DNA from 4 places in the Bacillus sp. PK6-16 genome. Region 4 is predicted to be linked to each of the others. Evidence: riboswitches for the same ligand, from Rfam matches in the RefSeq annotation. Region 4 holds a riboswitch; each other region holds the start of a gene.

The links. Region 4 has a riboswitch for S-adenosylmethionine ahead of mtnW (2,3-diketo-5-methylthiopentyl-1-phosphate enolase). Riboswitches for the same ligand answer to the same signal wherever they lie in the genome.
Region 1: it holds a riboswitch for S-adenosylmethionine, as region 4 does, so the genes downstream of both, M1D66_RS25495 (methionine ABC transporter ATP-binding protein) here and mtnW (2,3-diketo-5-methylthiopentyl-1-phosphate enolase) in region 4, are expected to answer to the same signal.
Region 2: it holds a riboswitch for S-adenosylmethionine, as region 4 does, so the genes downstream of both, metK (methionine adenosyltransferase) here and mtnW (2,3-diketo-5-methylthiopentyl-1-phosphate enolase) in region 4, are expected to answer to the same signal.
Region 3: it holds a riboswitch for S-adenosylmethionine, as region 4 does, so the genes downstream of both, M1D66_RS06155 (bifunctional homocysteine S-methyltransferase/methylenetetrahydrofolate reductase) here and mtnW (2,3-diketo-5-methylthiopentyl-1-phosphate enolase) in region 4, are expected to answer to the same signal.

What each region holds. Positions count from the first base shown of each region.
Region 1 is NZ_CP096511.1:4,972,416-4,980,195, reverse strand. Features, by position in the region: gene ligA (NAD-dependent DNA ligase LigA) at 1-705, shown strand, start outside; gene M1D66_RS25515 (CamS family sex pheromone protein) at 722-1,918, shown strand; gene M1D66_RS25510 (TSUP family transporter) at 2,015-2,785, shown strand; gene pruA (L-glutamate gamma-semialdehyde dehydrogenase) at 2,940-4,487, shown strand; partial or broken gene M1D66_RS25500 (cysteine hydrolase family protein) at 4,738-5,302, opposite strand; SAM riboswitch class I at 5,545-5,651, shown strand; gene M1D66_RS25495 (methionine ABC transporter ATP-binding protein) at 5,775-6,794, shown strand; gene M1D66_RS25490 (methionine ABC transporter permease) at 6,784-7,449, shown strand; gene M1D66_RS25485 (MetQ/NlpA family ABC transporter substrate-binding protein) at 7,471-7,780, shown strand, end outside.
Region 2 is NZ_CP096511.1:712,211-719,990, reverse strand. Features, by position in the region: gene M1D66_RS03660 (MogA/MoaB family molybdenum cofactor biosynthesis protein) at 1-246, opposite strand, end outside; gene M1D66_RS03655 (hypothetical protein) at 483-662, shown strand; gene M1D66_RS03650 (hypothetical protein) at 669-848, shown strand; gene metK (methionine adenosyltransferase) at 890-2,089, opposite strand; SAM riboswitch class I at 2,259-2,380, opposite strand; gene pckA (phosphoenolpyruvate carboxykinase (ATP)) at 2,609-4,195, shown strand; gene M1D66_RS03635 (ATP synthase subunit I) at 4,546-4,929, opposite strand; gene M1D66_RS03630 (hypothetical protein) at 5,209-5,430, shown strand; gene M1D66_RS03625 (DMT family transporter) at 5,459-6,364, opposite strand; gene M1D66_RS03620 (iron-sulfur cluster biosynthesis family protein) at 6,609-6,932, opposite strand; gene M1D66_RS03615 (Nif3-like dinuclear metal center hexameric protein) at 7,307-7,780, shown strand, end outside.
Region 3 is NZ_CP096511.1:1,191,561-1,199,340, reverse strand. Features, by position in the region: gene murG (undecaprenyldiphospho-muramoylpentapeptide beta-N-acetylglucosaminyltransferase) at 1-94, opposite strand, end outside; gene metH (methionine synthase) at 113-3,511, opposite strand; gene M1D66_RS06155 (bifunctional homocysteine S-methyltransferase/methylenetetrahydrofolate reductase) at 3,511-5,343, opposite strand; SAM riboswitch class I at 5,414-5,523, opposite strand; SAM riboswitch class I at 5,727-5,837, shown strand; gene metI (cystathionine gamma-synthase/O-acetylhomoserine thiolyase) at 5,932-7,044, shown strand; gene metC (cystathionine beta-lyase) at 7,041-7,780, shown strand, end outside.
Region 4 is NZ_CP096511.1:1,376,174-1,383,953, reverse strand. Features, by position in the region: gene M1D66_RS07270 (carbon-nitrogen family hydrolase) at 1-375, opposite strand, end outside; gene M1D66_RS07265 (pyridoxal phosphate-dependent aminotransferase) at 390-1,568, shown strand; SAM riboswitch class I at 1,633-1,738, shown strand; gene mtnW (2,3-diketo-5-methylthiopentyl-1-phosphate enolase) at 1,803-3,047, shown strand; gene M1D66_RS07255 (2-hydroxy-3-keto-5-methylthiopentenyl-1-phosphate phosphatase) at 3,044-3,703, shown strand; gene M1D66_RS07250 (methylthioribulose 1-phosphate dehydratase) at 3,700-4,338, shown strand; gene M1D66_RS07245 (1,2-dihydroxy-3-keto-5-methylthiopentene dioxygenase) at 4,316-4,828, shown strand; gene M1D66_RS07240 (hypothetical protein) at 5,116-5,391, shown strand; gene M1D66_RS07235 (DUF3909 family protein) at 5,443-5,775, opposite strand; gene M1D66_RS07230 (NAD(P)-dependent oxidoreductase) at 5,781-6,659, opposite strand; gene M1D66_RS07225 (serine hydrolase) at 6,664-7,780, opposite strand, start outside.

The sequences.
Region 1 (7,780 bases), 1.7 Mb from region 4:
TTAATCCATTTCGTTTCAAGAAATGCAATGAATATTGATGGACTTGGGGAACGTGTCATTACACAACTCTTTGATGCTGATTACATTCGTACATTTGCTGATTTATATGCATTGACGAAAGAGCAATTATTACAGTTAGAACGTTTTGGTGAAAAATCAGCAACAAACTTAATACAAGCAATTGAAAATTCTAAAGAAAACTCGTTAGAGCGATTATTATTTGGTCTTGGAATTCGCCACGTTGGAGCGAAAGCAGCACGTACATTTGCAGAGCACTTTGAAACGATGGATGAGCTTGTAAAAGCAACGGAAGAAGAACTAAAAGCAATTAATGAAATTGGCGAAAAAATGGCTCAATCTGTTGTGACATATTTTGATAATGAAGATGTATTAGAGTTATTACAGCAGTTTAAAGAGTATGGCGTGAATATGACATACAAAGGTATAAAAATTGCAGATTTACAAAATGTTGAATCTTACTTCGCAGGAAAAACGGTTGTTTTAACAGGTAAGCTAGAAGTTATGGGGCGAAGTGAAGCGAAGAAGAAGATTGAGGCATTAGGTGGAAAAGTAACGGGAAGTGTTAGTAAGAGTACGGATTTAGTTGTTGCAGGTGAAGCGGCTGGTTCGAAATTAGCACAAGCGGAGAAACATAATGTTGAGGTTTGGAATGAAGAGAGGTTCTTACAAGAGCTAAATAAGTAAGAGGTGCAAACTTACCATGAAAAAAATAGCATTAGCGGTATTAAGCCTTGGCCTACTTGTAAGTGGGTGTAGTGCAGGTGCCGACAAAGATGAAAAAGTGGCTGAGAAATCGGGGAAAGCAAAAGAACAATCAGTTGTTCCAAAATACGCTATTTCGGATGAATATTATAAGACGACTATTCCATTTGATGGTGGAAAGGCACGTGGTTTAGTCGTGCAAGGGTTAAATAGTCGTCTTGATATAGATGAATTTGAAACAGGGTTAATGCGAATTGCAAAAGAATCATTTAGTACGAAAGATAATTTTTTAAAAGGCGGAAAAGCTCTAGATACTCAAACTATACAGATGCTTGTTAAAAGAAAACGTACAGATGCTGAACAAAAGGAACTAGAGGACAAATTAAAAAAAGATGCAGTTAAATTTCCTAATATAGGATTAAACCCTGCATTAGGAACAGGATCCGAATCACTAGAAGTGAAAAATAAAAAAAATCCAATATATATTTCGAATATTTTAGAGCATGATTATTATGTGAAAAAAGGCGATAACGACGAGGAACGCGTTGGTATGGTAGTTGGATTAGCGATGAATTCTGTTCAATATTTTAACGAAGAGCATGGTTATCCACGTGAAGCTGCAATCCCGGATGAAAAGATGTTAGCTGAAGGGAAAAAAATGGCGCAAGAAATTTTGAAAGTCATACATCAAAAAGAACCTGAAACCAAAAATATTCCAATAACATTTGCGATTTATCGCCAAGCTCCAAAGTCTTCGCTCGTGCCAGGTAATTTTGTTTCTTATGCGAATGTTGAAAAAGGTAGTGAAACGGTTGAAGATTGGAAACAAATTAATGAAAAATATTATTTGTTCCCATCAGAGCAAGCGAAAACAGATAATAAACGTGAAGACCTTGCAAGAGTATCCAACTTTAAGGCAAAACTAAGCGATTATTTCCAAGGCGACTATACAGCTGTTATTGGTACTGGTATGTATAGAGATGATGAATTAAGAGAAATGAAGCTTGATATTCCTGTCCAGTTTAATGGAAAAGCTGAAATAGTTGGGTTTACACAATATGTGGCAGGGCTTGTTATGGAATACTTCCCGAATTATATGAAAGTACAAGTAACGATTAAATCTGTAGAACGCCCAGAAGCTATTATTATACGTGAAGCAAAACAAGATGAACCACTTGTGAAGATTTTAGATTAAATATGAAGGCTGTTCCTCTATGGAACAGCTTTTTTTCTTATGTAATTTTGTTATAATTTAAAATGTTGTAAAAAATAGGGGTAAGGGGTAAAGCTCATGGAAGAATTAAGTTTTCAAGTCATTATTTTATTAATTGCATTCGGTTTTTTAGCAGCTTTTATTGATTCCGTTGTTGGAGGAGGAGGGTTAATTTCGCTTCCTGCACTTATGTTTGTTGGCTTATCGCCAGCTTCGGCAATTGCAACGAATAAATTAGCGGCAACAATGGGGACGTTTACGAGTGCGATGTATTTCATTCGATCAGGAAAAGTTGATTTTAAAATTGTAGGAAAGTTAATCCCGTTAACTATTGTTGGAGCTGTTGCAGGTGCTTTAGTAGTAAAATTTATTCCACCGGATATTTTACGCCCATTAGTACTTGTGATGTTGGTATTTATTGCTATTTATATTATTGCAAAAAAGAATTGGGGAAGTGTGTCTACCTATAAGAAGATGACGCAAAGAAAAACATTAATATTTTTCTTTGCTATTTTAATGATAGGATTTTATGATGGATTTTTTGGACCAGGGACAGGGTCGTTTTTAATTTTTGCATTTTTATTAATTGGCTTGGATTTTATTCAAGCGGCAGCATCTGGAAAACTTTTGAACTTTGTTAGTAATATTGTATCTTTAATTACTTTTTTATTTTTAGATATAATTCATTTTGAATATGGTATTATCATGGGATTATCAATGATCTTAGGTGCTTATTTTGGATCGAAGTTTGCGGTTCAAAAAGGTGTTGGATATGTAAGGACTTTATTTTTATTAGTTACTATATTATTGATCGGGAAAAATGTTTTGGAATATACTCATATTTTGTAGATTCATACGCATGTATGAATCTCTTTTTTTTATTATATTTTAAAAATTTATTAATTTTTAAAATATAAGTCTAGGAATATTTGAATAAATCTAAATTATCGTGTAGAATAATGTTGTAAAATGTAAACGTTTTTCTAAGGGGAGGCTAAAAAAAATGGTAGTAGCATACAAACATGAGCCATTTACAGATTTTTCAGTGGAGGCTAACAAATTAGCGTTTGAAGAAGGTTTAAAGAAAGTAGAATCTTATCTTGGACAAGACTATCCATTAATTATTGGGGGAGAAAAAATCACTACAGAAGACAAAATTGTTTCTGTAAACCCTGCAAATAAAGAGGAACTTGTTGGTCGTGTTTCAAAAGCAAGCCGTGAGTTAGCTGAAAAAGCAATGCAAGTAGCGGATGAAACATTCCAAACTTGGAGAAAATCAAAGCCAGAAATGCGTGCAGATATTTTATTCCGTGCTGCAGCAATCGTTCGTCGCAGAAAACATGAATTCTCTGCTATTCTTGTAAAAGAAGCAGGTAAGCCATGGAATGAGGCAGATGCTGATACAGCAGAAGCAATCGATTTTATGGAATATTATGGTCGTCAAATGTTAAAATTAAAAGACGGTATTCCAGTAGAAAGCCGTCCAATTGAATATAATCGTTTCTCTTACATTCCATTAGGAGTAGGTGTTATCATTTCTCCTTGGAACTTCCCATTCGCAATTATGGCAGGTATGACAACAGCTGCTTTAGTTTCTGGTAACACAGTATTACTAAAACCAGCTAGTACAACTCCTGTAGTAGCAGCGAAATTTATGGAAGTATTAGAAGAAGCTGGCTTACCAGCTGGCGTAGTAAACTTCGTTCCAGGTAACGGTTCTGAAGTTGGTGACTACTTAGTAGATCATCCTCGTACACGTTTCGTAAGCTTCACGGGATCTCGTGATGTAGGTATCCGCATCTATGAGCGTGCAGCGAAAGTAAACCCAGGACAAATTTGGTTAAAACGCGTTATCGCTGAAATGGGCGGTAAAGATACAATCGTTGTTGATAAAGAAGCAGATCTTGAATTAGCAGCTAAGTCTATCGTTGCATCAGCATTCGGATTCTCAGGACAAAAATGTTCTGCATGTTCTCGTGCAGTAATCCATGAAGATGTATATGATCATGTATTAAATCGTGCTGTTGAATTAACAAAAGAATTAACAGTTGCTAACCCAGCAGTATTAGGTACAAACATGGGTCCTGTTAATGACCAAGCTGCATTCGATAAAGTAATGAGCTATGTTGCAATTGGTAAAGAAGAAGGTAGAATCTTAGCAGGTGGCGAAGGAGACGATTCTAAAGGCTGGTTCATCCAACCAACAATCGTTGCTGACGTTGCAGAAGATGCTCGCTTAATGAAAGAAGAAATCTTCGGACCAGTAGTAGCATTCTGTAAAGCGAAAGACTTCGATCATGCACTTGCAATTGCAAATAATACGGAATACGGTTTAACAGGTGCTGTTATTACTAACAACCGTGACCATATTGAAAAAGCACGCGAAGACTTCCACGTTGGTAACTTATACTTCAACCGTGGATGTACTGGTGCAATCGTAGGTTACCAACCATTCGGTGGCTTTAACATGTCTGGTACAGACTCTAAAGCTGGTGGACCTGATTACTTAGCACTTCACATGCAAGCAAAAACTACTTCTGAAACTTTATAAGAAATAGTAGAGGAGCTCTTCACAGAATGTGAAGAGCTCCTTTTAAAATTGAAATCCTATATACTACCATCGTTCGAAGGGAATGAGCTAAAACCTATTAATAGCGGGATAAACATGTGAACAGAGATAAAATGATGAGAAAAGTTGACTTATTAGTCATATTTTTTAGTATTCATTTTGAGAATTTCCTGTATAATACAATTTGAAAGAAAATCTATGGTTCGACAAGGAACACTCCTTTCGGTTTTGCTCACTGAAAGGAGTGTTTTTTATGTAGCTAAAAATTCTTGCGTGCTTATTACATTTGCATATACGCCATTTAAGCTAGCTAAAATTGTATTGTGAATGTAAACAGCTGGTATAGTAGCGTTCTTAAAAGAAAGGTCTTTTGTAGCACAAGCATCATGTATAACGGTACATTGAAAGCCAAAATCGAATGCAGCCCTTACTGTAGCATCGATACACATATGAGTCATCATCCCACATACAACGACATGTTCAATATTTAAACGTTTTAATTGCTCTAGAAGATTAGTTTCTCGGAAGCTATTTGGATAATGTTTGACTATAACTGTTTCTTCTCTAAGTGGACGTACGCTTTCGTGAATATGTACACCTTCTGTATTAGGTAGGAAAAAAGTAGCGTCATCTTTTATAGCTACGTGTTGGATATGAAGAATAGGTTCGCTGTTTGTTCTAAAGTGTTGTAATAACTGATTAGCATATTCGCTTGCTTCTACTGGATTACGCAATTCCATCTTTCCATTTGGAAAATAATCGTTTTGAATATCGACGAGTAAAAGAGCTGTTTTCATATATTTATCTTCCTCCGAGTTTCATATTCAAATAAATTTATTCAATTCGTAGAGAGGATTCTCCTGTTTAAAAATATGAGGAAGAAGAATTTTAAATAACCTTGAAAGTTACTATTTTCTCATGAAGTTTCATCTGAAAATTTTAATAAAGGAATAATTAATATTTTTCTAAAAAATGTATTGACTCTTATTATTCTGAGTTCTATAATGAGAATTAATTAAACGACAATTAAATCGATACATTCTTATCCAGAGAGGTGGAGGGACTGGCCCTACGATACCTCAGCAACGGGTTTTTTTAATACCGTGCTAACTCCAGCAAGCCATATAAAGGCTTGGAAGATGAGAAGATGTGAACGAGTACATATAAGTGCTCTCCTTCTTATCTTTATGGTTGATAAGAAGGAGAGCACTTTTTATTTTACCTCGAAAGCTCTACTTCAAGTTTTTACAGCATATAGGAGGGGGAAAAATGATTTCTTTTAACAATGTAAGTAAAGTGTATGAATCAGCTGGGCAATCTGTTCATGCGGTGAAGGATGTAACATTATCAGTTGAGAAAGGCGAAATTTTTGGCATTATCGGTTTTAGTGGCGCTGGAAAGAGTACGTTATTACGCTTAGTAAATATGTTAGAGAGACCGACGGCAGGAACGATTTCAATAGATGATAAAGACATTACATCATTATCGACGAAAGAATTACGTAAACTGAGACAAAGAATTGGAATGATTTTTCAAAGTTTTAATTTATTTAATTCAAGAACAGTATTTGGAAATATTGCTTATCCATTAAAGTTAGCGAAAGTGCCAAAGAATGAGATAAAAGAAAGAGTAAATGAACTGCTGAAGTTTGTAGGGTTAGAAGATAAAGCAAACTATTACCCAGAGCAGCTATCAGGTGGACAAAAGCAGCGTGTGGGCATTGCTAGAGCACTTGCGACATCGCCAGATATTCTTATATGTGATGAGGCAACATCGGCCTTAGATCCAGAAACGACGACAGAAATTCTAAACTTATTAAAGAAAGTAAATCGAGAATACAATTTAACAATTCTTCTTATTACACATGAAATGCATGTTGTGAAAGAAATTTGTCACCGTGTAGCTGTAATGGAGAAGGGAAAAGTTATTGAAGAAGGAAAACTGTTCGATGTTTTCACACAACCAAAAACAAAGACGACTCAAAACTTTGTACGTTCTGTTATTAATGATCATTTACCAGAAAGTGTTCTAGCGAAAATTCAAAATGGTGGTCAAATTTATCGTCTAACATTTACTGGTGAGGAGACAGGACAGCCGGTACTATCATATATCGCAAAAAACTATAACGTCGATGTAAATGTACTGTACGGAAATATTATTGAACTTCAAAATGTGCTATTTGGAAATCTTCTTGTAGAGTTGCAAGGTGAGCAGAGGGAAATTCAAAAAGCATTACAACATCTAAGACTGCAAGTGCAGCTGAAGGAGGTAGAAGCTCATGCGAGTTGATTGGAGTATATTTTGGCCGCGCATACTAGATGCGACGGGGGATACCCTCTTAATGGTAATTGTAACCCTTATATTTGCTACAATTCTTGGTATACCGCTAGGTTTACTTTTATATGTAACGAGAAAAGGAAACTTTTTAGAAAATAAATGGGTCTTTTCTATTCTTAACATCATAATTAATACAATTCGTCCGGTACCATTCATTATCTTTTTAGTAGCGTTAAGTCCACTAACGAGAAGTGTTATCGGAACGACGATTGGAACAGCAGCAGCAATTTTCCCGATGACGTTAGTCGCATCAATTGGTATTGCTAGAATGGTTGAAACAAACCTTGTTTCCGTTCCGAAAGGAGTAATTGAAGCAGCGCAAGCAATGGGCGCCTCGCCAATTAGAATTGTTTTTGAAATCCTTGTACCAGAAGCGTTAGCACCATTAATCTTAGGTGTCACATTTATGACAGTTGGTTTAATTGAATTTTCTGCAGTTGCTGGGCTTGTCGGTGGTGGCGGTCTTGGTGATTTAGCAATGACATATGGTTATCAACGTTTTGATACATCAGTTATGTTCGTAACGGTCGTGTTACTTATTATTCTCGTACAGATAGCTCAAAATTTAGGAAATTACTTTGCGAAAGTCTTGTTACGCAGATCATAAAAAGGAAGAGAGGAAAAGAAAATGAAGAAAATTTTAGCATTTGCATTATCAGCGATTGTAGGGATTTCGGCGTTAAGTGGCTGCTCGGATGCAGGAGCAAAAGAAAAAACAGTTCGCATTGGTGTAACTGGAACGGATGGAAACGCTTGGGAAATTGTAAAGGGAAAAGCTGAAAAAGAAGGGATTAAAGTTAAACTGATTGAGTTCTCTGATTACACAACGCCAAATAAAGCGTTAGCTGATGGAGATATTGAACTAAACTCATTCCAGCATATTGCATTCTTAGAGCAATTTAAAAAGGAACATAAGTTAGATATTACAGCTGTTGGTA
Region 2 (7,780 bases), 660 kb from region 4:
AGTACCGCCATTTGTTAATATAACATCTACATCTTCCTTATGATAACCAGCTAACACTGCTTGCTGGATACTTTCTTTATCATCTTTTACAATTTCATAAGAAGTTACTTTATGTCCCGCTTCTTTTAACAATTCATGTAATAGTTGTCCGCTCTTATCTGTTTCTTCCGTACGTGTATCGGAAATCGTCACGATCTTGCAACGCACTTCTTTTGGAGCTTGTTTTTTATGTTCAGTTACACTCATTTTTTATCTTTCCTTTCTTAAAGACTTTTCTTCATTTTATCATACATACCTTTACACAATTATGTATGAAGCCAATCATGCGCCATGATACAATATAAGTATACTAACCCACAAAAAAGAAAGTGCACTTTCTTATACTCCTAGACTACACATCTTTAGCTACTCTTTATATTTTCTACATAATAGAATTCAATTTTAAAACTTGTACTAAAAAATAAATTGGAGGTCTACATAGTATGGAACTTTATAAAAAATTAACAACAACATTTATCCTCTTATTCATCGCTTCAATCACTGTCGGCTTTTCCTTAAAAGGCGCAATTCCATACGCTACATTAGTAAGCATTATATTCGCGACACTATTTTTACTAAGTAGTGCCTTTTGCGCAGGTAAAGCACGTCAAATGAAAGGTTGATTACATATGTTCCAGAAGAAACCCACCCTTTGTAAATCATGTAAAAAGGAAATACAAACGTATGAAAAGGCATGGATTCATATGCCATTTCCAGCAAGTGGCATGACTAATATGAAAAAGTATATTGAGCTAGATGGCGAAGTATATTGCAAATCATGTATTCAAATTATAAGTAAAACGAAATAAAAAAAGCTTTGCGCTCACCGCGCAAAGCTTTTTTTCATATATTATAGACCAGCTTGCTCTTTTAAAGCTGCTGCTTTGTCTGTACGTTCCCATGATAGATCTACATCAGTACGTCCGAAGTGGCCGTAAGCTGCTGTTTGTTTGTAAATTGGGCGACGTAAATCTAGCATTTTAATAATACCAGCTGGGCGAAGATCGAAGTTGTTACGAACTAGTTCTACTAATACGTCTTCAGATACTTTACCAGTGCCGAATGTATCAACTGAAATTGATACTGGTTGTGCTACACCGATTGCGTATGCAAGTTGTACTTCTGCTTTTTCAGCAAGACCAGCTGCTACGATGTTTTTCGCAACATAACGAGCTGCATATGCTGCAGAACGGTCAACTTTCGTTGCATCTTTACCAGAGAATGCACCGCCACCGTGGCGAGCGTATCCACCGTAAGTATCAACGATGATTTTACGTCCTGTTAAACCAGCATCACCTTGTGGTCCACCAATTACGAAGCGGCCAGTTGGATTAATGAAGAATTTCGTTTCTCCATCCATTAATTCTGCTGGTACTACAGCTTTAATTACGTGCTCTTTTAAGTCGCGATCGATTTCTTCCCATGTAACATCTGGGTGATGTTGTGTAGAAATTACGATAGTATCAACACGTACTGGTTTACCATTTTCATCATACTCAACTGTAACTTGCGTTTTTCCATCCGGACGTAGGTATGATAATGTATCATCTTTACGTACTTCAGTTAAACGGCGAGCTAATTTGTGAGCAAGCGAGATTGGAAGTGGCATTAACTCTTGTGTTTCATTACATGCGAAACCAAACATTAAACCTTGGTCTCCTGCACCAATTGCCTCAATCTCAGCGTCAGTCATTTGACCTTCGCGTGCTTCTAGCGCTTGGTCAACACCCATAGCGATGTCAGCAGATTGCTCATCGATAGATGTTAAAACTGCACAAGTTTCTGCATCGAATCCGTATTTTGCGCGTGTGTAACCAATGCCTTGAATTGTTTCACGAACGATTTTTGGAATATCTACGTAAGTAGAAGTCGTAATTTCCCCCGCTACCAATACTAAACCAGTTGTTACAGTTGTTTCACAAGCTACACGTGCATTTGCGTCTTTTGATAAGATCGCATCTAAAATTGAATCAGAAATTTGGTCACAAATTTTATCTGGATGTCCTTCAGTTACAGACTCAGATGTGAACAGATGACGTTTTTTTGTCATGTGGTAAACCTCCCTACAGTAATTGTATATATTGTACGGAACTCATCCTTAATTTGCCACAAACTGCGACATACATTTATTCTCCCACACAAGCATACAGAAAAACCTTTCCTACTTTACATAGAGGAAAGGTTTAATTTGCTACTTGCATACTGCTTTTTGCCCTTCGCTCTTATCGTTCGAGACCTGTAGCCTCGCACAGGTTTTAGCACCTATTCACCTGTATTTACCACTACAAGTGAGGTTGCTGGGCTTCATCGGGCCTGTCCCTCCGCCAGCTCGGGATAAGAGAGTATCCGTCCCAACCTATACTAAAGAAATGATATTCATTTGTCAATTAATATTCACATTTTCCTGAAAGTTTTTCTCAATACGCCTGAAATGAAATATTAATAGGGAAATAATGCATTCACACAAACAAAAAGAAATAAATAGTATACATTATTTATATAATTGTGTTATACTCTTGTTGGGGATTACGAGAAATATTTCATTAAATGAAAAGGATGGTATATAAATATGAGTACTGTGAATGTCCAAATTGGTTTACACGAATTATTGAACGGAAGCAATGCACAGATTCAACTAAGTGTTCCGCAATTAGTGGAAAAAGTATTAATGCGAAATGAAGGGAAATTAACTTCGACTGGTGCCGTTTCTGCTTCAACTGGAAAATATACAGGACGTTCTCCTAAAGATAAATTTATTGTGAAAGAAGCATCGGTTGCTGACAAAATTGCTTGGGGAGCTGTGAACCAACCGATTTCTGAAGAACATTTTAATAAATTATATACTAAAGTTTTAGAATACTTAAAAGAAAAAGAAGAGTTATTCGTCTTCAAAGGATTTGCAGGCGCTGACCGCAATTACCGCCTACCAATTCAAGTTATTAATGAATATGCATGGCACAATTTATTTGTACATCAATTATTCATTCGTCCAACTGAAGAAGAATTAACAACTCATGAGTCAGGGTTCACAATTGTTTCTGCACCGAACTTCAAAGCTGATCCAGCTGTTGACGGTACAAACTCTGAAGCATTCATTATGGTTTCATTCGAAAAACGTATTGTACTAATTGGTGGTACAGAATACGCTGGAGAAATGAAAAAATCAATCTTCTCTATTATGAACTTCTTACTACCTGAACAAGATATTCTTTCTATGCATTGCTCTGCAAACGTAGGTGAAGAAGGCGACGTAGCACTATTCTTCGGTTTATCTGGAACAGGTAAAACAACATTATCTGCTGATCCAAATCGTAAATTAATCGGTGATGATGAGCACGGTTGGTCTGATAACGGTGTATTCAATATTGAAGGCGGTTGCTACGCAAAATGTGTAAACCTTTCTCACGAGAAAGAACCACAAATTTTCGATGCAATCACATTTGGATCCGTTTTAGAAAACGTTATCATTAATGACCAAACGCGTATCGCGGACTACAACGATACTACTTTAACAGAAAATACTCGTGCTGCATACCCTATGCATGCGATCGACAATATCGTACTGCCAAGTGTTGCTGGACACCCAAATACAATTATTTTCTTAACTGCTGATGCATCTGGCGTATTGCCTCCAATCAGTAAGTTATCAAAAGAGCAAGCTATGTATCATTTCTTAAGTGGTTACACTAGTAAACTAGCAGGAACAGAGCGCGGCGTTACATCTCCGCAAGCAACATTCTCAACTTGCTTCGGTTCACCATTCTTACCACTTGATGCATCTCGCTATGCTGAAATGCTTGGTGAAAAAATCGAGAAACACGATGCGAAAGTATTCTTAGTAAACACTGGCTGGACTGGTGGCGAATACGGCGTTGGTAAACGTATGAACTTAGGTTACACTCGTGCAATGATTCAAGCAGCATTAAACGGTGAACTTGCGAAAACTGAAACAGCTAAACATGACATCTTCGGTCTTGAAGTTCCACTTCACGTACCAGGTGTACCTGACGAAGTGTTAATGCCTGAACAAACTTGGGCTGATAAAGCTGCTTACAAAGCAAAAGCAATCGAACTTGCAAATGAATTCAAAGCTAACTTCAAAAAATTCGACAGCGTATCTGAAGACATTATTAACTTAGGCGGTCCAATCGCTTAAATTAAAACTTTCTGTTGGAATAACCCTTTACTCATATGAATAAGTGTCGTGTAACCGTAAAGTTTCGCGTACTCACCGACAAAACCCAATGCGGCTTAACGGTTACACACACTTACATAAAAAAGAAGCTTACGTGAAAACGTAAGCTTCTTTCTATATCTTATATAAAGTGAAACGCTAATCTCTTCATCTGTGACCTAGATTATAAAATTACAGCTTCGAATATATACATTATATCCCTACTCACTACATCTCTCGGGTTTTACATCGTATGGGGCTAAAAAAGGCCCTGACCGCTTCTATTCGTGACTGGATCATCTATTCCATCTAAAAAGAAGTCTTTTATCTTTTTAGCTCTTTGTTAGTTCTTTCTCATCTTTCATGCTATAGTAACCTAAATTCACAACGATTAAGAAATACCCACCCATAATCCCTACTGCAAACGCCCACATAACCATGTGGTGCTCAATTTCGTACATAATAATAGCACCCAAAATGGCAGCTGCAAAACGGTTAAACATACCGAGTGTCGGTGCTTTCGTCTTCTTTACAATACTATCTCCAAGCTTCTCAATTCTTCTGCCTAAAAGCCAAACGCAATACATACTTACAATAAGCCCAATTCCAGCGCCTAAAAAATGTGCTGAAAACGGTGTTAACATCCAACCTAGTAACAAAATACCTAGTATATAATACGATTGGATTTTAAATGATCTTAGTGACATACTAATCATGCTGTACCTCTCTTCATTCGTTCTTATCTATCCAACAAAAAATTTCTTTCAAATTCATATCCCTTACATTCATTTCATTCAAATTAAAAACAACATAAACAGTATGTTTATGTTGTTTAAATGTTTTTAGAAAATAATATTATACAAGATTTCAAACATCATATTCTCATATTTTGTGACGGTTTTTCAAACTTTTTTCGTCCATTTATGAAAAAAATGATATCAATCTATGAACATACGGATATGATGTAATAAGCACACAAATAAAGGGGGCGTCTAATGATTTATTTTTTAATGGCTCTCATTCACCTCATTATCCCTGCACTTATTGGACTTTCATTGTATTGGTACACGAAAAATCATAGCATTTTTTACGCTGTCCTCGGTGTTCTTCTTCCAGGTATTATTCTTATTACACTCTTCCGTATTCCATTTTTAAACTTAATTCCACTTATTACTGCTATCTTATTTCTCATCTTCTTACCAAAAATAAAAAAATAGGAAAGCAGATCATAGGTGATCTGTTTTCCTATTTTGATATAGGTTCCCCTGCAATAGAATGAACTTTTACTTTCTCCGATTTCACAAACCATAGACCGACAAAAATGATAATTCCACCGATGATTTGTTGAAACGATACATATTCATTTGCCCAGACAGCTGCAAATAGAACCGCTACAAGCGGCGTTATATACATATATACCATCGTATGTGACGCCCCAATTTTTTGAACTCCAACATACCACATTACTAAACCGAATACTGTTACAAAGAAAATAGAATATAGTAAAGCAAATAGTGTCATTCCGCGAGTAATGTGAAATGGCATGACAAACACATGCGGACCACTTAACAATAATAGCGGAATTGCACCCACTAATGCAGACCATGCAGTAACACGTAAAGCTGAATATTTTTTAATTAATGGTCCTGCTAAAACAGGATAAAGCCCCCAGCATATTGATGTAATAAGTCCAATTCCATTTCCATAAAAAGAACTAGTAAGTGAATGTCCTGCTACTAAAACTAATGCTGCACCAACAAAGGCAGTCATAGAACCGATTAACTTTCGAGAAGAAAACTTTTCTTGTTTCAAGAAAATCGCAAATGCAGTTGTAAAAATAGGTGAAATAGAAATGAGTAAAGAGGCATTTGTAGCGGATGTATATTTGACAGTTTCCATAAATAACGTTTGATACAGTACAATACCTACAACGCTAACAATAATTAATCTAGGTATATCCGTTCGCTCCATATAAACCGACTTTTCAATAAAAAAGGTAAGGAGTAACAGAAGCGGTGCCGCCGCCATCATACGAAGTGCAGTAAACTCAATTGCTGTAAATTCTAAAAGTCCATACTTCGCAATTGTATAGTTAATCCCCCAAATAATAACAACACTTAAAATTAATAACTCAATTCCCCATCTTCTCATGCGTATCCCCTCCGCAAAGAAGATTATACAGAAAATTCAATCATATGTACATTTCATTATGTGAAAAAATCTTTTTATTATATGAAACGTTTTGGTAAATGAAATTATATCGGCGATTTTCTGAATATATCGGCGCAACTCCATTTATATCAGCGATTTTTTCAATATATCGACTTATCGACAATAATAGCGACTTATAAAATAAAAAAAGGTGAGTCCAAAATACATTTTGGACTCACCTTTACTATACTCGAACGTGTAATTTCATATTTGGATTATAAAACTGGCTTGGGCTCTTCAACTGAAAAGTTCCTCCACCTTCATGCCAATCAACCGTTAACTTATCGTCCATAAATACAAGCTTTGTACGATCAGCGATAAAATTCATTGTGCTTGATTCAATATCCACATCGCGCTCATCTTTCTCTGCTACAGCTACTAAATCGATGATTCCGCTCATAACACAACCGCAACCTTCATTATCATAAAATAACTTTATATATTTCGCTTCACTTGGAATCGTATCCATAATCTTTTTATATGCTGCTTCTGTTACAGTAACGTACATATGTTAATCTTCATCCTCTCTTCTATTATCATTCATATATTGTATCACCATTTTTCTTAAAAGTTATATACAGAAAATTAAGACTAATATACAATGTATGTGATAAAGTTTCAGCAATCGAGCTTTTATGAGTAGTTCATGCAGGAGAAAGGATGTTTACTATCTGTGTTCAAACTACAACGATATCCCATGTTATTAGGTGTATTTAGTAGTTTCTTCATTTCTAGCGGAATGCTATTACAGCATGTACTTCCCTATTCTCCTTCTATTAGCTCGATTCTAGGTTTTATTTGTTTCCTATCCGCTTCTTATTTTGCTACGAAGAATACAAACAACTCATAAAGCAAGAATCACCTTAAGGAGGATTATCAAACATGCCAGCCTTAAAAAAAATAGAGCAATCACTCGATCACTTATTCCAAATTGAAAAATACGGAAAAGATAGTGCCTTTAGTCGATTTATCCCAGCCGTATATGATCCTATCAAATTTCCTTGGCAACAATTTTTCGAAGCAAATTTTGTAGATTTATTTAACGGCCTTATGATGCACGGATCTGAAAATGTAAACAAAGTATTTTTAGCTGTATTCCCTACAGATGACGTTCTTGAAACATTCATTTCACAATCCACACCCGGTGATTTACTCTTTATGCACCATCCCCTTGTAATGGAGTGCGGTGATCCGCTTGGAAGATCAGGCCGCGGTTTCATACCAATTCCTGAAAAATATTTGCAAGGAATAAAAGAAAAACAACTTTCTATATATACATGTCACGTACCAATGGATTTTCATCAAACACATGGAACGAGTATTTCAATTGCAAAAGCATTAAACGCTACTGTAGTG
Region 3 (7,780 bases), 180 kb from region 4:
TATCCCAGTTGTCTTCCTGTAAATATGGGATAATGGCTAAATTAGGTGTTACATGTCCTGCCGAACCGCCACCTGTAAAGACTATTTTCTTCATACGTCTCCCCCTTCTAGACTATAATACACTAAAATATCTTGCCTCAGGGTGAGAAAATACCATAGCCGTTACGGACGCTTCTGGCTCCATCATGAATCCTTCTGTTAATGAAATACCTATTTCCTCTGGATGAATTAAGCGAAATAGCTTTTCTTGATCTGCAAGTTCTGGACACGCCGGATAACCAAATGACACTCGTATTCCTCTATATTTCGTACGGAAACGTTCTTCCATCGTCAGTTCAGGTGAGTCCGGAATGCCCCAGCGGTCACGAATGAGCATATGTGTTTTTTCAGCAAGTCCTTCCGCTAATTCAAGCGCTAACGATTGAATGGCATGACTACGTAGGTAATCACCTTTCGCCTTCCACTCTTCAGCAATATCCCGAACTCCTTCCCCAACCGTAACAGATAAGAAAGCAACATAGTCCATCTCATCTCCTATTGGGCGCAAATAATCACCTAAAGTACGATAGGGAGCCTTTCCTTGTCTAGGGAATGTGAAACGCTCTATAACACGCGTATGATCTTCTGGATCATATATTACAATGTTTTGTCCGTCGCTTTGCGCTGGGAAAAATTGATACACTGCTTTCGGCTTTAACCAAGATTGTCCTTCCTGCAATAATTCATCTATTAAATCATTTAATTCATGTGCTCTCTTATCTCCCTCTTTCAAAAGCTTCTTCACATTTCCTTTTAATCCAAGGTGATGCCCAAGTAGCATTTGTCTATTCAGAAATGGTGCGAGATGAAGGGCGGGAACATCTCGTAATACAATTCGTTTTGTTGAATCAGGCACCATAACCTCTGATTTTGGTAATGGCTCAATTACTGCTGGAATTTCTACTTTCTTCTCCTCTTTTTTTACGATATGAAGATGACGTTCTTTTTTATCCTGCTTCATCTTCTCACGCTCTTCTTCTTTTTGAAGCTTATTAATAATATCGAGCCCCGTCATCGCATCACTCGCATAACAAACGAGTCCTTTATATGATGGTGAAATCCGATTATCTGTAAACTTTCTCGTTAACGCTGCACCACCTACAACAATGGGCACATCAATATTTGCCGCTTTTAAATCTTCAGCAGTCGTTACCATTTGTTGCGCTGATTTTACTAATAAACCTGAAAGGCCTATAATGTCCGGCTTCTTTTCTTGTACTTCTTGAACAATTCGATCCGAACGTACATTAATTCCTAAATTAATAATCTCATATCCGTTATTCGCTAAAATAATTTCAACGAGATTTTTCCCAATATCATGCACGTCACCTTTTACAGTTGCTAACAATACTTTCCCTTTTTTCGCACTATCACTAGATTCCATATGTGGCTCTAAATAGCTTACAGCGGCTTTCATACTTTCGGCACTTTGCAATACTTCAGCAACAATAAGTTCATTATTATTAAATAGTCGTCCTACCTCGTCCATCCCTGTCATAAGCGGACCGTTAATAATATCAAGAGGTTTTCTTCCTTCTTCAAGTGCAAGACTTAAATCCTCGTGTAATCCTTGTTTCGTACCTTCTACAATATAATTTGCTAGTCTTTCATCAAGCGTTAACGTTTCTTGCACAACGACATCTTTCTTTTTAGCAACTCGGTAAAAGTTTGTAAATTCTTCTAACGTCTCTTTCGTCGTTTCAAACAGTAATGCATCTGCAAGGCGTTTTTCTTCCTCTGGAATCGACGCATAGCGTTCTAATTTTTCCGTATTCACAATCGCGTAATCTAATCCTGCTTTCGTAGCATGGTATAAAAAAACTGAATTTAATACTTCACGTCCAGCCGGTGGTAAACCAAATGATATGTTACTTACACCTAAAATCGTTAAACACTCTGGTAACGCTTCTTTAATAAGGCGAATTCCTTCTATAGTCGCTGCCGCTGAGCCAATATATTCTTCATCACCTGTCCCTACTGGAAACACAAGTGCATCAAAAATAATATCTGACGGGCGTATCCCATACTTCTTTGTAAGTAATTCATAGCTTCTTTTCGCAATTTCTATCTTTCGTTCCGCACTAACCGCCATACCGTCTTCATCAATTGTTCCTACAACTATAGCGGCACCATACTTCTGAAGAAGCGGTGTCACTTTTTTAAATCGTTCTTCTCCATCTTCTAAATTAATTGAATTAATAACAGCTTTTCCTTGAATATAAGTAAGAGCTCGCTCCATCACATTTTCATCTGTTGAATCAATCATAATCGGTACTTTTAATACTTTCGTAACTTCTGCTAAGAAGTTTTCCATATCTTCTATTTCATCGCGATCAGGATCTGCCATACAAATGTCAATAATATGAGCATTTTTCTTCACTTGCGCTCTTGCCACTTCAGCAGCCTCTTCAAATTTCCCTTCTGCTACTAAGCGTTTAAATTTACGTGACCCAATAACATTCGTTCTTTCACCTACAAATAACGGTCTCATAGACTCATCATATTGCAGTGCTTCTAATCCACTAATTCCATGTCCTTCTCTCTCATGATGGTCACGAGGCTTAAGAGATGCTAGCGCGGATTTCATTGCTTTTATATGTTCTGGTGTCGTGCCACAACAACCACCAATAATATTAACCCATCCTTCTTCAGCAAATCGCTTCACCTTTTCAGCAAGAGAAGATGGAGATTCATGGTAATGTCCATCTTCATCAGGAAGACCTGCATTTGGATAACAAGAAATGTAACACTCCGATAAATCAGATAGTGACCGAATATGGTCCCTCATAAACTCCGGACCAGTCGCACAGTTTAACCCAACAGATAATGGTTTCATATGTTCTACTGATAAATAAAAAGCTTCAATTGTTTGCCCAGCCAGAGTCGTTCCCATTGGCTCAATCGTTCCTGAAATCATAATAGGAACCGTTTTTTTCAGTTCTTCAAAAGCGGCTTGAATTCCAATATAAGCTGCTTTCACGTTACGCATATCTTGACTCGTCTCAACGAGTAATACATCAACTGCTCCTTTTAATAATCCTCGTGCCTGCCTTGTATAAGCCTCAATCAATTCTTCAAAAGTCACACCACCTGTAACACTAATTGCTTTCGTTGTTGGTCCCATCGCTCCCGCAACATATACTTCCTTCCCGCTTTCTTTAACAGCTTGCTTCGCCAAAAGTGCTGCCTTTTCATTTAGTTCTTCATCTAAATGAGACAGATCATAATCACTTAGTACAATATTCGTTGCCCCAAATGTATTTGTTTCAATAATATCCGCTCCAGCTTCAATGTAAGCTTTATGAATCTTTAAAATAACGTCTGGTCTTGTTTCCACTAAATATTCATTACAGCCCTCGTACTCTTCTCCTCCGAAATCTTCAGCAGTTAAATCCTCTTGCTGAATCATTGTCCCCATTGCACCATCTAATATTAAAATGCTATTTTTTAATTTTTCTTCTATACACTTCATCAATTAATACCTTCTTTCACTTCTTGCTTTTCTCTTACATATTTAACAAGATGTTCTGTAATTTCATACTTTAAAAATGGTGTAATAAGATAAATACCATTAAAATATTTCATCGCTGCGTCGACCAATTCTTGTGAAATGCGGATCCCTTCCTCAATTGCTGCCTCTTTCGTTTCATGTCCATCCATTCTCTCTCTTATTTCTTCAGGAAGAGTAATACCCGGCACCTCAAAATGAAGAAAATCTGCATTCCGCTTACTTACTAACGGCATAATTCCAATAAAAATAGGTTGTTCCAAATGCTTTGTCGCTTCATACACTTCTTCAATTAACTTGATATCGTAAATTGGCTGAGTTAAAAAATACTCCGCTCCAGCATCTATTTTTCGTTCCATTCGCTTAACCGCTGCTTTTAAGTGCCTCACGTGAGGATTAAATGCGCCGCCTACAGAAAACCTTGTCGCCGGTCCAATTGATTTCCCTAAAATTGAACGTCCATCGTTCATTTCTTTAATCATTTTAATAAGCTCAATAGAGGATAAATCATATACAGAAGTGGCACCGGGAAAATCACCAACGCGCGCTGGATCACCAGTTAAAGCTAACACTTCTTCCATCCCTAACGCCGATAAACCTAACAAATGAGATTGTAGTCCAATGACGTTATGATCTCTACACGTTAAATGCGTCAATACTGGGATATCATGCTTCGTTAATAACGCACCCATCGCCATATTAGAAACACGAGGCGATGCTAATGAATTATCTGCTAGAGTAATAGCATCTGCTCCCGCTCTTTTTAACGCTCTTGCTCCTTCAAAAAAACGCTGTGTATCTAACGTTTTCGGTGGATCTAATTCCACTACAACTGTCGTTTGTTTTTTCGCTTTCTCTGCTAGAGTGACGTGAGCCTTCGAACGTTTCTCATGCGTATGAACGACTTTCGGCCTTTGAATCGTGTCTTTTTCTATTACAGGGGTAATATTCGCAACAGCGCGCTTCATACTTTGAATATGTTCTGGAGTCGTACCACAACAACCACCCAATAACCGAATACCTTGCTCAATAAATCTCGGTGTCATCGCTTCAAAATAAGCTGGGCTTCCCTCATATACGTAACGTCCCTCCACATAATTCGGGAGGCCTGCATTTGGGTATGCTGATAAATAGCCATTTTGAGGAATCGATATCATTTTGAAAGCTTCCGTCATATGAAGCGGCCCTAGTTGACAATTCAATCCAACAACATTTGCACCGTAATCTATAAGTTGCTTTAATATTTCATTGACATCATTTCCATTTTGAGTCGTACCTGCTTCATGTAACGCTAATTGCGCAACAATTGGAATATTCGTTTGCTTACGCAATACTTTAACGGCATGAAGTAATTCAAATTCATCGTAAAAAGTTTCTAATAGTAATCCATCAACCTGTTCTTCTAGTAAAGCCCCTGCCTGTTCAAGTAACATAAACTCTCTTTCCATATCAGTCGTTGTAACAGCTCCGATATGTTTCATACCACCAATTGTTCCTAAAATTGCATTTTTATCTGTCACAGATGCTTTCGCCAGTTTTACTGCCGCTCTATTAATTTCTATAACTTGATTTTCTAAACCATACATACGTAATTTCGCTTCATTTGCTCCATACGTATTCGTTTGAATTACATCTGCTCCAGCAGCTACATATTGTTTATGAATCGATATAATTAAGTCTGGATCAGATACATTCAATTCTTCAAAGCTACTTTGCAAACCATGTGAATGCAATAACGTCCCAACCGCACCATCACCTATTACAATTCCGTTTGATAATAAATCTAGTAATTTCACGAATCTCCCTCATTTCTATCAATATAAAAACCCCCTCTTCACTTTGAAGAGGGGGACATAATCGTTCCTCCTCTTATTATGCAAAACATTCGTTTTGCAGGTATTAGCACCGTTTCAAACATTTCGTTTGAAGGTTGCCGGGTTTCACAGGGCCTTTCCCTCCACCGCTCTCAATAAGAGTTGTCTTTATTATTTTATTTATGTAGCTAAAAGGAAATGCGTTCCCCTTTTAACAATGTTTGTTAATTTTTTAATAAATTTAGCATGCACAAAAGTAAAAGTCAATGACACTTGCGGAAAAATAAAAATTATTTAAAATAAAGTTGCAATTCAGTTATATTTTATTGTAAAGTTAAAAACATAATAAAAATTTCATACGAACATTCTTATCTAGAGAGGTAGAGGGACTGGCCCTGTGACGCCTCAGCAACCATTAACATTTTGTTAATAAGGTGCTAATTCCAGCAAATTGTGAAAGATTTGACAGATGAGAAGAAGACTCTATTCAAACCGAAAGCCTTCTTCTTAGAAGGCTTTTTTTATTTTATATTCACTTAATGTTTCAATTTAAAAAGGAGGAATTTTCACATGTCAACAATCGAAACAAAACTAGCACAAATCGGAAATCGCAGTGAAACTACAACTGGAACGGTTAATCCACCAGTTTATTTCTCAACCGCTTATCGTCACGAAGGAATTGGTAAATCTACTGGCTTTGACTATTCACGAACTGGCAATCCAACTCGCGGTCTTTTAGAACAGGCGATTGCAGACTTAGAATGTGGCGAACAAGGTTATGCCTGTAGTTCAGGGATGGCGGCTGTTCTCCTCGTCCTTTCTCTATTCCGCTCTGGAGACGAACTTATTGTATCTGAAGATTTATACGGGGGAACGTATCGATTATTTTCTGAGCATGAAAAAAAGTGGAATGTTCGATGTAGATACGTAAATACACAGTCTATTAAACAAATTGAGCAAGCTATCACAACTGAAACGAAGGCTATTTTCATAGAAACTCCAACTAATCCATTAATGCAAGTTACTGATATTGCTGCTGTCGCAACTGTAGCGAAAAGGAACGGACTACTTCTTATTGTAGACAACACTTTCTACACACCTTATATACAGCAACCATTAACAGAAGGTGCTGACATTGTACTTCATAGCGCAACGAAATATTTAGGGGGACATAACGATGTACTAAGCGGGCTTGTCGTTGCAAAAGGAAAGGAACTTTGCGAGGAAATCGCTCATTATCATAATGCATCAGGTGCAGTTTTAAGCCCATTTGACTCATGGTTATTAATTCGCGGTATGAAAACGTTAGCGCTTCGCATGAGGCAACATGAAGAAAATGCGAAAGCAGTTGTTGCGTATTTAAATGATGAGGACGGGGTGACAGATGTATTTTATCCAGGAAGAGGTGGCATGATCTCATTCCGCCTTAAAGATGAAGCTTGGATTAATCCATTCTTACAATCTTTATCCTTAATTACATTTGCCGAAAGTCTTGGTGGTGTAGAAAGTTTAATGACTTATCCAGCAACGCAAACACATGCTGATATTCCTGAAGAAATTAGAACAGCAAACGGCGTATGCAATCGTCTTCTTCGATTCTCAGTTGGCATTGAAAATAGTAACGATTTAATTCAAGACTTAAAGCAAGCAATTAAACTCGTAAAAGAAGGTGTAAGAATATGAGCTATTCTATAGATACACTCTTACTACACAACCAATATAAACACGACTCGCAAACAGGCGCTGTGAACGTTCCTATTTATAATACATCAACTTTTCACCAGTTTGATGTAGATACGTTCGGAAAATATGACTATAGCAGGTCAGGAAATCCAACTCGTGAAGCTCTTGAAGATATCATTGCTTTATTAGAAGGCGGAACAAAAGGATTCGCCTTTGCATCAGGCATTGCAGCGATTTCCACTGCATTCCTCCTTCTTTCACAAGGTGATCACGTACTCATTTCAGAAGATGTGTACGGAGGCACTTACCGAGTGATAACTGAGGTACTCTCCCGTTACGGTGTTTCACATACATTTGTTGATATGACCAATTTAGAAGAAATAAAACAAAACATTAAACCAAATACAAAGCTCTTTTATGTAGAAACACCTTCTAACCCACTTTTAAAAGTGACAGATATTCGCGAGGTTTCTAAACTCGCAAAATCTATTGGCGCTCTTACTTTTGTTGATAATACATTTTTGACACCACTATTCCAAAAACCACTTGAACTTGGAGCTGATGTCGTTCTTCATAGTGCTACAAAATTTATTGCTGGTCATAGTGATGTTACTGCCGGATTAGCAGTAGTAAAAGATTCAGAACTCGCTCAAAAGCTTGGATTTTTACAAAATGCATTCGGTGCTATTTTAGGACCTCAAGATTGTTCTCTCGTACTTCGCGGTCTAAAAACATT
Region 4 (7,780 bases):
AACATACATCGTATTTGTAACGCCTTGCTCTGTTTGCTTTGCTATGGACCCACCAACAATATGTACATCATATTGCTTCGCCCATTCTATTAACTTTTCTTTCGTTTCCACTCCATCCCTATCTGCAATTTCAGAAAGTCTCGTTAAATCATATCCTGTTGTCCATAGTTCTGGTAAGACGATAACATCTGGCCTTTCCTTCATAGCTTCACTTATTTTATTTTTAGCATTCTCAATATTTTTTTCTACATCTCCAAAAACAATATCCATTTGAATACATGCGACTTTCATTTTTTCAGCCCCATTCTTATTTTTCTCTTTACAAAATACTGGAAAGATTATATCATTTGTCACTAGAATTGTAACAACTTTCAAAAGAGGTGGAAAGTATGAAATTATTTCAACCTTCTGAGATAGTAACATCATTGCCAACACAATTTTTCGCTTCACTTGTTGCAAAAGTTAACAAAGTCGTTGCAGCTGGTCACGATGTTATTAATCTAGGTCAAGGTAATCCAGATCAACCAACACCGCAGCATATCGTAAAAGCTTTACAAGATGCTGCCGAAAAGACCATTCATCATAAATATCCGCCATTTCGCGGACATGAAAGCTTAAAGGAAGCCGTGGCTACATTCTATAAACGTGAATACGGCGTGGAATTAAACCCAAAAACTGAAGTTGCTATTTTGTTTGGAGGGAAGGCTGGACTAGTAGAATTACCGATTTGTTTTACAAATCCCGGTGATACGATTCTCGTTCCGGATCCAGGTTATCCAGATTATTTATCCGGGGTTGCTTTAGCAAAAGCACACTTTGAAACAATGCCGCTTATTGCAGAAAATAACTTTTTACCAGATTATACGAACATTGATGACTCTATTGCAGAGCGTGCAAAATTAATGTTTTTAAACTATCCAAATAATCCTACCGGTGCTACTGCATCAAAAGATTTTTTTAATGCAACCATTCACTTTGCTAATAAACATAATATATTAGTTGTTCACGATTTTGCTTATGGCGCTATCGGATTTGATGGTCAAAAACCTGTTAGTTTCTTGCAAGCAGATGGTGCGAAAGATATAGGAATTGAAATTTACACATTATCAAAAACTTTCAATATGGCTGGCTGGCGCATCGCTTTTGCTGTAGGGAATGAAAGTGTGATTGAAACAATTAACCTATTACAAGATCATATGTATGTTAGTATATTCGGTGCAGTTCAAGATGCTGCTCGAGAAGCGCTATTAAGTTCACAGTCTTGTGTAATAGACCTTGTAAATAGTTACGAATCTCGAAGAAACGCTCTTATTTCAGCCTGTCACTCAATTGGTTGGAATGTAGACATTCCAACAGGATCATTCTTTGCATGGCTTCCCGTTCCAAAAGGATATACCTCTGAGCAATTTTCTAATATTTTACTAGAAAAAGCACATGTCGCAGTTGCTCCTGGTGTTGGATTTGGTGAGCATGGGGAAGGGTATGTCCGTGTTGGTCTCTTGCATACAGAAGATAGATTACGAGAAGCCATTAATCGAATTGATAAATTAAATTTTTTCAAAAAGTAATTGACAACACGAAAAATATCTGACAAAATTCAGTTATCTTAAAAATTTAAACATTTCTAAATACTTCTTATCAAGAGCAGGTGGAGGGACGAGCCCGACGAAACCCGGCAACCGATCTACAATTGTAGACACGGTGCTAATTCTCGCAGCATTACGCTGACAGATAAGGAGCTGGTTGTAAAAAAACCTCTCCTTAGCTGAGAGGTTTTTTTATTTAACTAGGAGGTTATAACAATGAGCGGAATTATAGCGACGTATTTAATCCATGATGATTCACATAACTTAGAAAAAAAAGCTGAGCAAATTGCACTCGGTTTAACAATTGGCTCTTGGACTCATTTGCCACACTTATTGCAAGAACAATTAAAGCAGCATAAAGGCAACGTCATTCATGTTGAGGAATTAGCTGAACATGAACATACCAATTCGTATTTACGTAAAAAAGTAAAACGCGGAATTATTAAAATCGAATATCCGCTATTAAACTTCAGTCCAGATTTACCAGCGATTTTAACGACTACATTTGGAAAGCTATCACTTGATGGCGAAGTAAAACTAATTGACTTAACTTTTTCAGACGAGTTAAAAAAACATTTTCCTGGTCCAAAATTCGGGATAGATGGTATTCGAAATCTTTTACAAGTGCATGATCGTCCCCTTTTAATGAGTATTTTTAAAGGAATGATTGGACGAAACATTGGGTATTTAAAAACGCAATTACGCGATCAAGCAATTGGTGGTGTAGATATAGTAAAAGATGATGAAATATTATTTGAAAATGCATTAACACCACTTACGAAACGCATTGTATCTGGAAAAGAAGTTTTACAATCTGTCTACGAAACATACGGTCATAAAACGTTATATGCCGTAAATTTAACAGGGCGAACTTTTGATTTAAAAGAAAATGCTAAACGTGCAGTGCAAGCTGGAGCTGATATTCTATTATTTAACGTATTTGCTTACGGACTAGATGTACTACAATCACTTGCAGAAGATGATGAAATCCCAGTTCCTATTATGGCACATCCTGCTGTAAGTGGTGCTTATTCAGCATCCAAGTTATATGGAGTTTCATCTCCATTATTACTTGGAAAGCTACTACGTTATGCTGGGGCTGACTTTTCATTATTCCCATCTCCATACGGAAGTGTTGCGCTAGAAAAAGAGGAGGCTCTTGCTATCTCAAAATATTTAACTGAAGACGATGCATTTTTCAAGAAGAGCTTTTCTGTTCCGTCTGCTGGTATTCATCCTGGTTTCGTTCCCTTTATTGTACGGGATTTCGGTAAAGATGTTGTTATTAATGCTGGCGGCGGGATACACGGACATCCAAATGGAGCGCAAGGCGGCGGTAAAGCTTTTCGTACTGCAATTGATGCTACTTTGCAAAATAAACCACTCCATGAAGTAGACGACATAAATTTGCATAGTGCACTACAAATATGGGGAAATCCCTCTTATGAGGTGAAATTATGAGTATTCAAGTATTTTGTGATTTCGATGGCACGATTACAAATAATGATAACATTATGTCCATTATGGAAAAATTCGCACCACCAGAAGCCGAAGAAGTAAAGAATAAAATTTTATCACAAGAACTATCCATTCAAGAAGGTGTTTCTCAATTATTTCAATTAATACCTACTAATCTGCACGATGATATTATTCAATTTTTAATAGAAACTGCTGAAATCCGTAGTGGTTTTCATGAGTTTATACAATTCGTAAAGGAAAATAACATTTCTTTTTACGTGATATCAGGTGGAATGGATTTCTTCGTCTATCCACTCTTACAAGGAATCATTCCAAAAGAGCAAATTTATTGTAATGAAACAGACTTTTCAGCAGAGTTTATTACAGTTAAATGGCCTCATTCTTGTGATGATCATTGTCAAAATCATTGCGGATTATGTAAATCATCATTAATCCGTAAATTAAGTGATACAGATGACTTTCATATTGTAATTGGAGATTCTATTACTGATTTACAAGCCGCGAAACAAGCTGATAAAGTATTCGCTCGCGATTTTCTTATTACAAAGTGTGAAGAAAATCATATTGCTTATACACCGTTTGAAACATTTCAAGATGTGCAAGCTGAATTAAAACTTTTGTTGGAGGTGAAGGCATGAAACAACTTTTTCGTCAATGGTATGACTTAAGCGAGATAAAAAAAGAGTTAACAACACGAAATTGGTTCCCAGCAACAAGTGGTAATATTTCTATAAAGGTTAGTCATGAACCACTTACTTTTCTTATTACGGCAAGCGGTAAAGATAAAACAAAAACCACTCCAGATGATTTTCTATTAGTAGATCATGTAGGAGTTCCCGTTTTAGAGACTGAATTACGTCCTTCAGCAGAAACAATATTGCATACACACATTTATAACAATACGAATGCCGGTTGCGTACTTCATGTTCATACAACCGATAATAATGTCATCACAAATTTATATAGTGATGCAGTCACCCTTCAAAATCAAGAAATTATTAAAGCTCTCGATATTTGGGAAGAAGGTGCAACCATTCACATTCCTATTATCGAAAACCATGCCCATATCCCAACACTTGGAGAAAACTTCCGAAAGCATATACAAGGAGATTCGGGTGCAGTATTAATCCGTAACCACGGTATTACCGTATGGGGCCGAGATAGCTTTGATGCAAAGAAGAGATTAGAAGCTTATGAGTTTTTATTCCAATTTCATATAAAACTATTATCAATTCAAGGAGGCGTTTCTAATGGCGCAAATTCGTATTCATGAAGTAAATACTCGTATTGAAAATGAAGTGGAAGTATCTAAATTTCTACAAGAGGAAGGCGTTTTATATGAGAAATGGAATATTTCTAAACTTCCTACTCATTTAAATGAAAATTATTCGTTAACAGATGAAAACAAAGCTGAAATATTAGCTATTTTTTCAAAAGAAATCGCTGATGTTTCAGCACGCCGTGGTTATAAAGCACATGATGTAATTTCACTTTCAAATAGCACCCCTAACCTTGACGAATTATTAATTAATTTCCAAAAGGAACACCATCATACAGATGACGAAGTTCGCTTTATCGTCAGTGGTCATGGCATTTTCGCTATTGAAGGTAAAGATGGGAAATTCTTTGATGTTGAACTTGAGCCAGGCGATTTAATATCTGTTCCTGAAAATGCAAGACATTATTTTACCTTGCAAGATGATCGCCAAGTTGTAGCTATTCGTATTTTTGTGACAACTGAAGGCTGGGTTCCAATCTATTAAGGTAGTTAGTTGAATAAAAGGACTTGGACCCCCTTTTCCAAACTTTTATTCACTCTACATATATACATCCTCCTATGGAACAGGCTTATTTCATTTTGAAATAAGCCTGATTTTTTATTTACTTGAAAGTACCATTTCATCACAAATTTAACACCTTGATTTTTCAAGTGCATTTTTCGAACATTTTTTGAACATTTATTGAATTTTTTCTGAAAATTCTGTTTTATGTGTGATATACTACAATTAACTAAGAAGGAAAATAATATCGCAAACAGAGGGGGATAATCATGAGCTTACTTATCGCACTTATACTTGGAGTTACATGTGGAGCATTTCCTGTTATTTTAGGAGCTATTATGGAAGAGTTAGAAATTGGTGTTTTAGGATTTGTCGCATCTTGTGTAAGCGCTTTATTATTTGGTTTATTCGGCGCTATTCCTGTTTCAATTCTGTGTGCTTTTTATATAATACGCCATGCTCGTACAAAACAATTTGGTCCTAATCACATCGCACAAATTATCCCGTTCCCGGTTGAACGATGCCGCCGCGCTTCTAACTTATAATTATAAAAATTAAAGATGACTAAATAAATAAAAGTCCTCAAATGAGGACTTTTATTTATTTTCTTCTAGAAATTGAAACAATTCTTGTAGATGTAGGGCATCTTCACCATAGCTAATAGATACATGAAATATACCATCAATCTCAGCTTGCATATAAAGATCCACTCCATCACGATCATATTTCAATGCCAAATAAAACTCCATTTCTTCTAACATCTTTTTTGAGGTTCGAATTACATAATGTCCCTTCTCATCTCTTCCATATTCAAATTCTGGTTCAAAATCATATTTTTGTTTAAAAGCTTCTTTTTGTTTTTCATTAATTTGCATACAAGTAGCTCGCTGTACAGTATCAATCATCTCATCAAACTTTTGAAGGTCCACCTCGTTTACCCCCTTATATATTTTTTATATAGTACTTGTGTTCCACTATTTTCTTCGCCATCCTTAATTAACTCTTCATACAATTCTTTCGCCAAACTTAAGCCTGGGACTGGTAATTGTAATTTTTCTGCTTCCTCTAAAGCAATTTTCATATCTTTCATAAAATGCTTTACATAAAATCCTGGCTCAAAGTCTCCTTTTAACATTCGAGGAGCTAAATTACTTAATGACCAGCTACCTGCTGCCCCTGTTGAAATACTCTCTAACACTTTATCTGGATTCAGTCCAGCCTTCTTCGCGTAAGCAACAGCTTCACATACTCCAATCATATTGGAAGCAATCGCAATTTGATTGCACATTTTTGTATGTTGTCCACTCCCAGCTGGTCCTTGTAATTGAATGTTTGTTCCTAACTTTTCAAGTAAAGGTAAGCATCTATCATATATTTCTTTCTCCCCGCCTACCATAATTGCGAGTTTTGCCTCTTTCGCACCAACATCTCCTCCTGAGACAGGTGCATCTAACGTATATATATTTTTGCTTTTTGCAACTTCATTAATCCGTTTTGCTAAAGTAGGTGTAGATGTCGTAAAGTCAATTGCTATCGTACCTTCTTTTGCATGTTCTATAATTCCTTCTATACCAAAATACACTTCTTCTACATCATGTGGATATCCAACCATTGTCATTACAATATCAACTTGCTTCACTAACTCTTTTGGCGTATTACACCAATTTGCACCATCTTGCACTAAAGAATCTGTTTTTGCTTTCGTTCTATTATATACATATACTTTATGACCATCTTGCATTAAGTGATAAACCATACTTTTTCCCATTACGCCAATCCCAATGAAACCTATTGATAAAGTTTTATGTTCCATTTTCTCATCCCCTTTGTTCTAATAAATCATTTACCATCTTTCGGAACTCTTTATTAAAGTCATCATCCATACTATTTTTCACATTTGAAAATAAAATAACAAAAGTTCCTTTTTCTTTATTAAAATTATTGAAAGTGTTCCAACCAGATAATACACCATGATTATGAAAATAATCTGGATATATATAAAAACTAAATGCATATTTCCGTTCTGCTGAAGGTGAAAACATTGCTTGTATACTTTGTTCAGAAAGAAGTTTTCCATTTATAATTGCTTCGTCTAATTTCTTCATATCTCCAACTGTCGTATACATCTCACCACAACCATATAGCCAATCCATGCCTAACTTCTGCGCTGGTACAAGCTCTTGATCTTTTTTCACATAACCCTTTGTAAAATTTTTATCTCCAGGTACCATATTCCCCATACCGGATTCATGCATATCTGCTTTTACAAATATGTTTTCTTTTATGTAATCTCCTAAAGGTTTTTTCGATATATGTTCTATTATATAAGCAAGCACCATATAATTATAATCTGTATATCTCCAACCTGTTCCTGCAGGAAATTCTAAATTTTGACGTCCAATCCAATTAATTAATTGTAAGCGGGAAGCCGCATTAATATTGCCTTTCGCGTGTTCAGGTAAACCAGAGGTATGCGTTAATAAATGATATAGCGTAATATTTTTATTCTCCGGAAATGAAGGAATATATTTATTTACATTATCTTGAATATTCAATTTCCCTTGTTCTTGCAGCTGTAAAATAGATGTGGCAACGACTGTTTTCGTAATAGAACCGATACGATATTTTGTTTGAGGTGTATTTTCTATTTTATTTTGAACATCAGCATACCCATATCCTTTATTCAATATAACATGCTCTTTATCTGTTACCAAAACTGTTCCATTGAATTGCTTTCCGACTAAATATTGATCTAATTTTTGAGATATGCTAGCATAATCAATTTGTTGCTCTTCTTTTTCTTCTATATTCCCTTGTACTTCCGATTCAATAGTAGGATTCACTTTAGTTGTTAATACAGTGTTTTCCTTTATATTGGGGCTAACAAGAAAATAGTATACTCCGCCGCCAACTATAGCAGACAGTGAAGCCACC